DNA from 2 places in the Arthrobacter sp. 05L45_2 genome. Region 2 is predicted to be linked to the other one. Evidence: riboswitches for the same ligand, from Rfam matches in the RefSeq annotation. Region 2 holds a riboswitch; the other holds the start of a gene.
The links. Region 2 has a riboswitch for thiamine pyrophosphate ahead of thiO (glycine oxidase ThiO). Riboswitches for the same ligand answer to the same signal wherever they lie in the genome.
Positions count from the first base shown of each region.

Region 1 (6,928 bases), on a different contig from region 2:
GAAGATGCTGACGACGTCGATCCGCATCTTAGGTGTTGTCCTCCGCGCTGCCCTGGGAGCGGCCGACAGTGTCGCCGCCCTGGGAGCGGCGGATAGTGTCGCCGTCGTCCGGGGTAGCGCCCGCCTCGGTGTTGACCTCAAACAGGCCCGCCGGCGGGGTGACAACGACGTATTTGTCGGCGACGTTGACCTCGGGGACGATCTGCTCCACGAACGGGATCAGGATTTCCTTGCCGCCCCGGTCCGTTACGACCAACAGGTCCTGGACCGGCATGGTGTGCAGTCCGGAGACCTTGCCGACGACGGTATCGCCGACGCGGACGTCCAGTCCCACGAGCTCGTGCTCGTACCAGCCCTCGTCGTCGTGCTCGTCCAGCTCCTCGGTCTCAATGTAGAGTTTGGCGCCGCGGAGGGCTTCCGCGTCATTGCGGGTTTCCACTTCCTCGAAGGCCAGCAGCAGGATGTCCTTGTTCCAGCGGGCGCTTTCCACGGTCAGTGGACCGGACGAGGCCGGCTCAACCACGAACTGGGTGCCGGGAACGAAGCGGTCACCGGGAGCGTCCGTCAGCACCTGAACGGTTACCTCGCCGCGGATGCCGTGGGGCTTGCCGATTCGTGCCACCTGAAGCTGCATCTGTTCCTCTGTTCGATTCGTTTTGAAAGTGTTGGTGCATTTGCTGCGCAAAACAGTCCGGCCCCTCCACCATAAGCTGGTGGAGGGGCCGGACTAAAGATAAGTACTGCTGGTCGCGCTACCGGCGGCGGTCGGTGTCGACGACGTCGACCCTGACCTGCTCGCCGTCCGCCAGTGCCGCCACCACAGTGCGCAGTGCGCGTGCGGTGCGGCCCTGGCGACCGATCACCCGTCCGAGGTCGTCCTGATGAACGCGCACTTCGAGGGTGTCCCCGCGGCGGTTGTTCTTGGCACTGACCTTGACGTCCTCGGGGCTGTCAACAATCCCGCGGACCAGGTGTTCGAGCGCTTCTGCCAGCAATCTACTCAGCCTCGGTGGTCTCTGCTTCGGCGTCGGCCGGAGCCTCGGCTGCGTCGTCCTTCTTAGCCTTCTTGGTGATGGCTTCCGGGATGATCACGGAACCCTTTTCCGGGGTGACAAAGGCTTCCTTGGGAGCCTTAGTCTTCAAGGTGCCCTCCTGGCCCGGGAGACCCTTGAACTTCTGCCAGTCACCGGTGATCTTCAGGATCGCGGAAACCTGCTCGGACGGCTGTGCGCCGACGCCGAGCCAGTACTGGGCACGGTCCGAGTCGACCTCGATGTACGAGGGCTCTTCGGTCGGGTGGTACTTGCCGATCTCTTCGATGGCACGGCCATCACGCTTGGAGCGTGCGTCCATGACGACGATGCGGTAGTACGGTGCGCGCATCTTACCGAAGCGCTTAAGGCGAATCTTTACGGCCACTTTTGTGGTCACTCCTGTTTCTGAAACGGGGTCGAGCCCGGCGTTCTGCACCCGTGGGGCGGGCCGTACTTGGGGGTTCTAAAGGACAGGATCCGGACGCGGAGAGAGGGGCCACGCAGATCGAGTACCTGTTCATTGTGCCAGATCACCGCGAGGATTTCGACTTGACACCCCAGCCGGGCGTGATGGGGCCGGTTTTTACCAGGGTGATGGGGCGGCGGCCCTTGTTCGCGGCGTCAGGAAGTCCAGACGTAAAGTCCGGCCCGGGTGGCCGGGTCGACGCCGGCCGCGAGCCCGGCGAGCTGGCGGACATAGCGGGCCGCCTGGTCCGCGCCGAAGGGCATATCCTCTTCCGCCGCCCAGCTTTCGGCGACGTCGGCGAGCACGTCGCCGTCGCCTTCCGTCTCGTAGCTGAGCAGGTCCGCGAGTGCGCGGACCATGGCGGCGGGGACGCCCAGGAGCGAGTCGCTGGCCACGTCCACCATGGCGAGTTCGTAATCGGCGCCCGCAGCGTGCACCGCGGTACCGGCCAGGTCGCCGAGCCGCTCGACCTCGAAGTCGCTGATGTCCTGGATCCGGACCGCGCCCGGGGCGGCTGCGGCGCCGCCGTCGAGGGCCGTCGCGCGCTTGAGGGCGGCATCATGGGTGGCCACGAAGATTTCAGCAAATCCCAATGAACTCATCCTTCGGTGTAGTGCGGCGAGGCCGCGGTGGTGGCGTCAGTTCAGCCTAACTGTTCGCACGCCACCCCCGGGACGGACATGCCCATCCCTGGCGCCGACGAATGGACATATTCACGTTATGTCCATGCGCCGACCCGAGGAGCGGACATGTCCGTGCGCCAACGCGGCAACCAACGGGCATGCCCGCCCCTGACGCCAAAGGATGGGCATGTCCATCCCTGGGCCACGGAACGGGCATGTCCGTCGAGGGCAGTTAGCGGACCGCGACCCGGATGCGGTTGCGCCAGGGGTCGTCGAATCGGAGCTCGGCGCCGGTGTGGTGCGATTCGACCCCGGCCGTCTTGAGGCGGTCGGCAAGGGCGCCGACATCGTCGCCCGACGGTACTTCGATCAGGACCTCGCCGAGGCCCAGGGTGTCGCGGCGCGGTCCGGCCCCGCGACTGTTCCAGACATTCATAGCCATGTGGTGGTGGTAGCCGCCGGCCGAGACAAAGAGCGCCTGGCCGTGCCAGCCGGCGGTCTTCTCAAAGCCGAGTGTGCCGACGTAGAAGTCGTGTGCGGACTGCACGTCGCCGACCTGCAGGTGGACGTGCCCGACGCCGGCCTCGGCCTCGCGCTGTCCGGCCAGTGAGGCCTCGGTCAGGTGCTGCTCAAGGTACCGCTGGGGTGGCAGAGCGAGGCTATCCATCACCACGTTCGTTCCTTCCCAGGACCAGGCGTCGCGCGGCCGGTCCCAGTAGAGCTCGATGCCGTTGCCCTCGGGATCGTTGAAGTAGAACGCCTCACTGACCAGGTGGTCGGCGCTGCCGGTGAAGGACTGCGGTTCGTATTGGGCGGCGGAGGCGATAGTGGCGGCCAACGAAGCCTGGTCATCGAAGAGCAGGGCGGTGTGGAACAGGCCCGCTTCACCGCGCGAGGGCAGGTTGAGTCCGGGCGCAGGCGCGAGGTGGACCAGCGGCTTGGCCTTGCGGCCGAGGTAGAGGCCGCCGTCCTGCTCGGCCACGATGTCGAGGCCAAGGGCGCGCTGGTAGTAGTCGGTCATCACCTTCATGTCGCCGACCTTGAGCATCACGGTGCCCATGGTGAGTTCGGCCGGAAGGAGATCCTGGGTGCTGGTTTCTGCGGTCATCGCAACGCTCCGGTGGTTTGTGGCCACCGCCTTTCGGTGACCCTTCATAGTGCTAAATTACTTGAAGCTTCAATTTATTCCTAATGCACCTCGGACCGAACCACTTGTCCGCGCAACACTATGCTCCGTGGTGCCTGCAGGGTGGCGAGATCCCGGCGCGGATCCTCACTGCAGACCAGCACATCGGCACTGGCACCCTCGGCGATGCCCTCTGCGCCGAGCCATGCCCGCGCGGCCCAGGCGGCGGCGTCGAGGGCGGCCCGGGCGGGCAGTCCCGCGGCGTGCATGGCCTGGATCTCGTCGGCAATCCGCCCGTGCTTGATGACACTGCCCGCGTCGGTCCCGGCGTATAGAACGACGCCGGCCTCGTGCGCCTCGAGGACCCGCTCGGCCCGCCGTTCCCAGAGCCCGAGCATATGGGCTGCATAACGGGGAAATTTGTCCCGCGCCTGGGCCGCGATGTCCGGGAAGGTCGCAATATTGATCAGGGTCGGCACAATCGGCACGCCCTGTTCGATGAAGCGGGGCAGGTGCCGGGGCAGCAGGCCCGTTCCATGCTCAATGCAGTCGATCCCGGCGTCGAGCATGTCGTCCAGGGTCTGCTCGGCGAAGCAATGCGCCGTGACGCGGGCCCCCTCGTCGTGGGCTGCACGGACTGCGTCCATGACGGCCGCCGCCGGGAAGCTGGCGGCGAGATCGCCGGCGTCGCGGTCGATCCAGTCCCCCACCAGCTTCACCCATCCGTCGCCGGCACGGGCCTGCTTGCGGACCGTCTCGACCAGTTCCTCCGGCTCCACTTCAACGGCGAAGCCCCGCAGGTACCGGCGGGTCCGGGCAATGTGCCGGCCGGCGCGGATGATTCGAGGAAGGTCGGCCCGTTGCTGGACCCAGCGGGTGTAATGCACCGCTCCTGCGTCGCGGACCAGGAGGGTCCCGGCGTCGCGGTCCGTCTGCGCCTGCCGTTCCACTACGTCCTCCGGAACGTCGCCCTCCGGGCCGAGGCCGATGTGGCAATGGGCGTCGACCAGTCCGGGAATGACCCAGCCGTCCAGCACGAGGTCCGACGGCGCCCGCGGACGGTCGAAAGTCAGCTTGCCGTCGACCGCCCACAACCCGCGCCGCTCCTGATCCGGGGAGGTGAGGACCGTGCCGCTGAACTCGATAATGCTCATGGCCTACAGCTTAATCCGCATAACGACCCGGCGCCCCGGGACAACCGTCAACTACAAGCAGCCTGTGGTAGCTTCGTCTACGACCACACGGGTGCCCTTGCAGGGGCTGAGATCGGGCTGACGCAGCCTGCGACCGTTGAACCTGTCCGGGTAATGCCGGCGAAGGAAGTGAGTAACCCTTTGAGCACCACAAATCCCCAGCACAGCCCTGCCCGATACGGGAACAGCACGGTTCAGAACGGCCCCGCCGCCGTTGCTGCCCCGCCGGTAACCCAGTCACTGAAGTCGCATGGCCTGGCGTATGTCGAAGCCGGCGGGATCCGCGTACCGGTGACGGAGATCGCCTTGGAGCCGTCGCCCGGAGGCTCGGCAAATCCGTCGTTTCGGGTGTATCGGACGGCAGGCCCGGGCAGCGATCCCGTCGTGGGTCTGGCCCCGTTCCGTAGCGACTGGATCACCGAACGCCTGGACACCGAGCCCTACAGCGGCAGGGAACGCAACTTGCTCGACGACGGCAAGTCCGCGGTCCGGCGGGGCGCCGCCTCTGCCGAGTGGCGCGGCGCGCCCCCGCAGCCTCGCCGCGCGGTTGCCGGCCGGACGGTCACGCAGATGCATTACGCGAGGAACGGAACGGTCACACCCGAGATGCGCTACGTCGCCCTGCGCGAGAACTGCGACGTCGAACTCGTTCGCAGCGAGCTGGCCGCCGGCCGGGCGATCATCCCCAGCAACATTAACCACCCGGAGTCAGAGCCGATGGTCATCGGCAAGGCGTTCCTTGTGAAGATCAACGCCAACATCGGCAACTCCGCCGTTACCAGCTCTATTGCCGAGGAAGTCGACAAGCTTCAGTGGGCCACGCAGTGGGGTGCGGACACCGTCATGGACCTCTCCACCGGTGACGACATCCACACCACGCGCGAGTGGATCATCCGCAACTCCCCCGTCCCCATCGGCACTGTACCGATCTACCAGGCGCTGGAGAAGGTCAACGGCGAGGCGAATGCCCTGACCTGGGAGATCTTCCGGGACACCGTGATCGAACAGTGCGAACAGGGGGTGGACTACATGACCATCCACGCAGGCGTGCTACTGCGTTACGTCCCCCTGACAGCCAACCGGGTTACGGGTATCGTGTCGCGCGGCGGCTCGATCATGGCCGGGTGGTGCCTGGCGCACCACCGGGAGAACTTCCTCTACACACATTTCGATGAGCTGTGCGAGATTTTCGCGAAGTACGACGTTTCGTTTTCGCTGGGCGACGGACTGCGGCCGGGCTCGACGGCGGACGCCAACGACGCTGCCCAGTTCGCCGAGCTGGATACCCTGGCTGAGCTGACCCAGCGGGCGTGGGAGTTCGATGTGCAGGTCATGGTTGAAGGCCCCGGACATGTGCCCCTCCATCTGGTCCGGGAAAACGTGGAGCGCCAGCAGGAACTATGCCAGGGCGCTCCGTTCTACACGCTGGGACCGCTGGTGACGGACATCGCACCCGGCTACGACCACATCACCTCAGCAATCGGCGCCACCGAGATCGCCCGATACGGCACCGCCATGCTGTGTTACGTCACGCCGAAGGAACACCTCGGGCTACCCAACAAGGACGATGTGAAGACCGGCGTCATCACCTACAAGATCGCCGCCCACGCCGCGGACCTGGCCAAGGGACATCCCGGCGCCCACGAGCGCGACGACGCGCTCTCCAGGGCGCGTTTCGAGTTCCGCTGGCGGGACCAGTTTGCGCTGTCCCTCGACCCGGTCACCGCCGAGGCCTTCCACGACGAGACGCTGCCGGCGGAACCGGCCAAGACAGCCCACTTCTGTTCCATGTGCGGGCCTAAGTTCTGCTCCATGCGGATCAGCCAGGACATCCGGGACGAGTTCGGGTCAGCGGAAACCCAGGCTGCCATCGCCCGGCAGGCTGACGGGATGCGGGAGAAGAGCGCGGAGTTCCTCGCGGCTGGCGGCAAGGTCTACCTGCCCGAGCCGGCCGTGGGTTCGCCCGAGTAACTAGGACCCCGGCCCCCGCAGGTCGCCCTCCCGCCAAGGGCGGGCGCCCTGCGTCGCTGTTCGGATTCGCGGTACGTCCGTGTCAGGACGCGTACGGCTGCCGGCTGCGGCTGACGCCGGCGATGAAGGTGCGGATGGTGCGGTCGCCTTCCCTGGAATCCTGCGGACGGTGCCCGCCCGGGGCCGTGCGGTGCAGGGCGCCCGTTTCGCGCAGGTAGCCCGCAATCTCCTCATACAGCGGTTCCCAGCCTCCGGTGAGGACCAGCGTCGGGACGCCCGGGACGATCTGCAGCGGCGCGTCCCACGGCGGGGCCTGCAACCTCAGCCGGCGGATGTCCCGGCCGTCGTCGGGCGTAGGCGCTCCCACACTGCCGCGGACGGGTGCGTGGGCGGCGAAGACCCGGCGGACGAACTCGCGGTGAAAGTCCTCGTCACTGAGGTTGTGCCGGACATCGAACAGGGGCTGCATCAGCGCCCGGTGCGCGGCGGTCGCCGGCAGTTCGGCCGTGAGCGAG
Region 1 is NZ_JBFTNO010000011.1:5,121-12,048, reverse strand. Features, by position in the region: gene trmD (tRNA (guanosine(37)-N1)-methyltransferase TrmD) at 1-27, opposite strand, end outside; gene rimM (ribosome maturation factor RimM) at 29-634, opposite strand; gene AC1DHD_RS01960 (RNA-binding protein) at 753-995, opposite strand; gene rpsP (30S ribosomal protein S16) at 997-1,419, opposite strand; gene AC1DHD_RS01950 (hypothetical protein) at 1,656-2,093, opposite strand; gene AC1DHD_RS01945 (VOC family protein) at 2,356-3,231, opposite strand; gene AC1DHD_RS01940 (amidohydrolase family protein) at 3,312-4,403, opposite strand; TPP riboswitch at 4,481-4,588, shown strand; gene thiC (phosphomethylpyrimidine synthase ThiC) at 4,557-6,413, shown strand; gene AC1DHD_RS01930 (alpha/beta fold hydrolase) at 6,496-6,928, opposite strand, start outside.
Region 1: linked by a shared signal. The riboswitch ahead of thiC (phosphomethylpyrimidine synthase ThiC) and the one ahead of thiO (glycine oxidase ThiO) in region 2 are both predicted to bind thiamine pyrophosphate.

Region 2 (4,597 bases):
CCACCTCGGCGTTGCGGGCGACCGCGACGCCGAGCTTCCGCCCGTCCGTGGCCTGGCCGTTGGCGGCAAGCGGCCGTCCGGTGACCCCGCTGACCAGGGCGCTGACGGTGGCGCCGTCGGCGACGGCGTGCTGTGCTCCGTTGAGCCTGATGTTCATGCTGGTGTCCTGTCTTTTGCTGAGAATCTATGGGCCGCGGCCTGGGGGCGGGGAAAGCGGTCGGGGCGGAACCGGGCCCAGCGCGGATCCGGCCGGCCGTCCAGCAACGCCTGGCAGATCGCCGCGGCGGCCGGAGTCAGCAGGACCCCGTGCCGGAAGAACCCGGTGGCGATGATCAGGCCCTCGATGTCAGGGCCATCCCCCGGACCGGCGACCCGCCCGATCAGCGGGGCGTTGTCCGGTGTGCCCGGCCGCGCCCGCGCTGTGGCTTCCAGCAGTTCGAGTTCGGCGACCGCCGGAAGAAGCTGCTGGGCGTCACGCAGGAGCTGGTAGACGCCGCCGGCCGAGACCGCGCTGGCGGTCGAAGGTGCGTCCTCGCGCTGGGTCGCGCCGATCACCACCGTGCCGTCGTCCCGGGGCACGATGTACACCGGGACCCCGCGGACCAGCCCCCGGACCGTGGAGCCCAGCAAGGGACGGAGCCGGGGCGGCACCCGCAGCCTGAGGATGTCACCGTAGACGGGGCGCAGCGGCAGCACCAGCCCCTGCGGCAGGGCCTGCAGATCGGTTGCGCCGAGGCCGTTGGCCACGACCGTTTCGGTGGCGCGGATATCTCCCCCGCCCTCCAGCCGGGCCCCGGCGACGCGGCCGTCATCCCAGAGCAGGGCGGCCGCCCGGCTCGGCACGGCCACGAATTCTGGGTCGGCGGCCAGCAGACGCCCCATCCGTGCCAGCAGCCGCCGCGGGTCCACCTGGTGGTCGGCGGGGATGGCGAAGGCGCAGGAGATGCCGGGGCTCAGGAGGGGCTCCCGGGACCGTGCCTCCCGCACCGTCAGGGGGTCCACGGCCAGGCCGCACGCCAGCTGCACCTCCCGCAGGTCGGTGAGCGCCCGGCGGTCGGCGGCGTCCACGCCGACGGCGAGGGTCGGCGTCGTGCTGTAGCCGGTGCTGCCCGGCTGCGGGCCGCCGTCGGGCAGGCCCCCGGGCGCGCCGTCGGCCAGGCTGGCGGCGAAGGCCGGCCACAGCCTGGAGCCTTCGAGCATCAGGGCCAGGAGGTCTTCCTCCTGGTAGTGCAGTTCGCTGACCGGCGCCAGCATGCCGGCGGCGGCCCAGCTGGCGCCGCTGCCAGGGGCATCATCGATGAGGGCCACAGTCCGGCCGGAGCGGCGCGCTGCCCAGGCGATTCCGTGGCCGATCACTCCCCCGCCGATCACGGCGACGTCGTACGGTACGGCTGGTGGGGTCATGGTTTCCTTCCCTACGCCGGTACTAACCGGATCAGGTCAAGCGGTCGGCTCTGACGCCCTCTCAGCCCGGCGGCCGCGTACGGCCCGCGGGCTCCCGCGGTATGCGCCCAGTTTAGAGGAACTACGCTTGGGATATGAGCCAGGACCTGCACACCACCGCCCGCCTGTATCTGTGCACTGATGCACGGAAAGAGCGCGGGGACTTTGAAGATTTTGTCGACGCTGCCTTTGCCGGCGGGGTGGACATCATCCAGTTGCGGGACAAGTCGCTGGAGGCGGCCGAGGAACTGGAGCTCCTCGGGGTCCTGCACGCCACGGCGCAGCGGCACGGCCGGCTGTGGGCCGTCAATGACCGCGCCGACCTCGCCTCGCTGGCGGGTGCGCCGGTCTTCCACATCGGCCAGAAGGACATTCCGTTCACGGCGGCCCGCGACTTCCTGGGCAAGAACACGGTGATCGGCATGTCCACCCACACGCCGGACCAGGTGGACGCGGCCATCGCCGCCTCCCCGGGCCGGACCGGCTTGGACTACTTCTGCGTGGGGCCGGTCTGGGCGACGCCCACCAAGCCTGGCCGCGCCGCGGTCGGAACGGACCTGGTGCGGTACGCCGCCGCGGCGATTTGGCGGGCCTCGGAAGCCGGCGTCGGCAAGGTCTCCGGAGTGGTGCCGTGGTTCGCGATCGGCGGGATCGATCTGGGCAACGTGGAGCAGGTGGTCGACGCCGGGGCCCGCAGGATTGTGGTGGTCCGGGCGATCACCGAGGCCGCGGACCCGGCGGGCGCAGCGCGCGCCCTGCTCGCCGCGCTCGACGCCGGCGCGGATTCCGACGTCGGCTAGCTAGCCCGCGAGCCCCAGCCCGGACATCCGGCGGGAGTGCCCGGCGGCGAGTTCCGCGGTGAGCTCCCGGGCGAGCTCACCGGCCCGGGCCGGGTCCTCACCGGCCAGCCCGTCGAGGAACGCGTGGTCCACACTGACCCGTTGGGCCTGGGTGAGCGCCTCGCCGAGCAACCGCCGGGCCCACAGGGCCAGCCGGGAGGCCAGCCGCGGGTCATCGGCCAGCGCCGCCTTCAGCCGCTCCCGGAGCACGGCCGTCGCGTCGCCTGCGGACTGGACCTGCTCGATCAGGCCGGCCGTCCCGGCGTCCACATAACCCGAAACCCGCCGGTAAAAGTCGGCGGAGACCGTGTCGATCACGTACGCCTTCATCAGTGACTCGTACCAGTCGGCGGGCCGGGTGCGCTCATGGAAGTGGTCCACCGAGGCCYGGAACGGCTGCATCGCCTCCTCCGCGTCCACGCCGAGTTCGGCCAGTTTCGCGCAGACCAGCTCGAAGTGCTGGAACTCGATGACGGCAAGGCGGCCCAGCACGGACCGGTCGTGCAGGGTGGGCGAATACCGGGCGTCGGAGGAGAGCCGTTCGAACGCCGACAACTCCCCGTAGGCCATAACGCCCAGCAGGTCCCTGCGGAAACGGTTGAAGCGGGCGGGCTCATCCGGGGAGGTGCTCATGCTTCAACACTAGCGGCGGAAATCGGGCTACCCTGATTCCGTGTCTCATCATCGCCTGACTCCGAGCGTCCGACAGCAGCAGAACCAGCTGGCCCAGGCGCTTAACGCGCTGCGCACCGTCCTGGAACTGCCGGGACCGTTCCCGGCCGACGCGCGGCGGGACGCCGAGGCCGCCGTGGCCGGCCATGAGCTGCCCGGCCTGGACCTGACGCACGTGGAGTTCGTAACCATTGATCCGGCGTCCTCCACGGACCTGGACCAGGCCCTGTACATCGACCGCTCCGGTGACGGCTACAAGGTGTTCTACGCGATTGCCGATGTCCCCTCCTTCGTGGCTCCCGGCGGTGCACTCGACGCCGAGACCAGGCGCCGCGGGCAGACGTTCTACACCCCGGACGGCCGGATCCCGCTGCACCCCGAGATCATCAGCGAGGCCGCCGGCAGCCTCCTCGCCGACCAGCTCTGCGCCGCTTTCGTCTGGGAGTTCGACCTCGACGCGGCCGCCGAGGTGTCCTCGGTGCGGGTCCGGCGGGCGCAGGTCCGCAGCCGTGCCAAGCTCAGCTACCACGGTGTGCAGGCGGACCTCGACGCCGGGACCGCCGCGCCCGTGCTGCAGCTGCTCAAGGAGGTGGGCAGCAAACGGGTGGAGCTCGAGCGCGCCCGCGGCGGGGCAAGCCTGAATATTCCCGAACAGGAAATTGAGCAGCTGCCCGACGGCGGCTACCGGATCGTCGCCGCCCCGCCGCTGCCGGTGGAAGACTGGAACGCCCAGATTTCCCTGATGACCGGGATGGCCGCCGCCGAGCTGATGCTGCAGGGCAAGGTGGGCATCCTGCGCACCATGCCGGCCCCCGATGAGCGCTCGCTCCGGCACTTCCGGCGCCAGACCGGCGCCCTCGGCAAGCCGTGGGACGGCCGGATCAGCTACGGGGAATACCTGCGGACCCTGGATCCCACCGACCCGCGCCAATTGGCCATTGTGCACTCGGCCGGGATGCTGTTCCGCGGCGCCGGCTACACCCCGTTCGACGGCGTGGTTCCCGAGGACGCCATCCAGTCCGCCATCGGGGCGGCGTACGCCCACTCAACGGCCCCGCTGCGCCGCCTGATCGACCGGTTTGTCCTCGTCATCTGCGAGGCGCTGTCCAACGGCGACGAGGTTCCAGGGTGGGCCCGCGAGGCACTGCCCTCCCTGCCGGCGATCATGGCCGCCTCCGACCAGTTGGCCGCCAAACTCGAGCGGCTGGCGCTGGACACAGTGGAGGCCGCCCTGCTCATCAACCACGTCGGCCAGGAGTTCGACGCCGTCGTCATCTCCGGATCGAAGCCGGCCAAAAACGGTGCACCCAACGGCGCGAATGGCGCGAATGGTGCGAACGGTGCGAATGGTGCCCCGGCCAACGCCAACGGCAACGGCAACGCGAATGGAAACGGGAACGGCAACGGCCCGTCCGGGATCGTCCAGATCGCCGAGCCCGCGGTGACGGCACGCTGCCCCGGCGAGCTGGAGTCCGGCACCCAGGTGCGGGTGCGTGTGGTATCCGCGGACATCGTCACGCGGGAGGTCCGGCTGGAGCTGGTGGGCTGAATTACCCCGTCCGGGCCCAACACCGCACCCGGAGCCGGTGTGGCCTGTGCCGCGCCGCTGCCAGCCGCCGTCGGGGTTCCGAACGCCGAACAGC
Region 2 is NZ_JBFTNO010000017.1:219-4,815, reverse strand. Features, by position in the region: gene thiS (sulfur carrier protein ThiS) at 1-157, opposite strand, end outside; gene thiO (glycine oxidase ThiO) at 154-1,404, opposite strand; TPP riboswitch at 1,395-1,512, opposite strand; gene thiE (thiamine phosphate synthase) at 1,539-2,243, shown strand; gene AC1DHD_RS02695 (ferritin-like fold-containing protein) at 2,244-2,915, opposite strand; gene AC1DHD_RS02690 (RNB domain-containing ribonuclease) at 2,956-4,503, shown strand.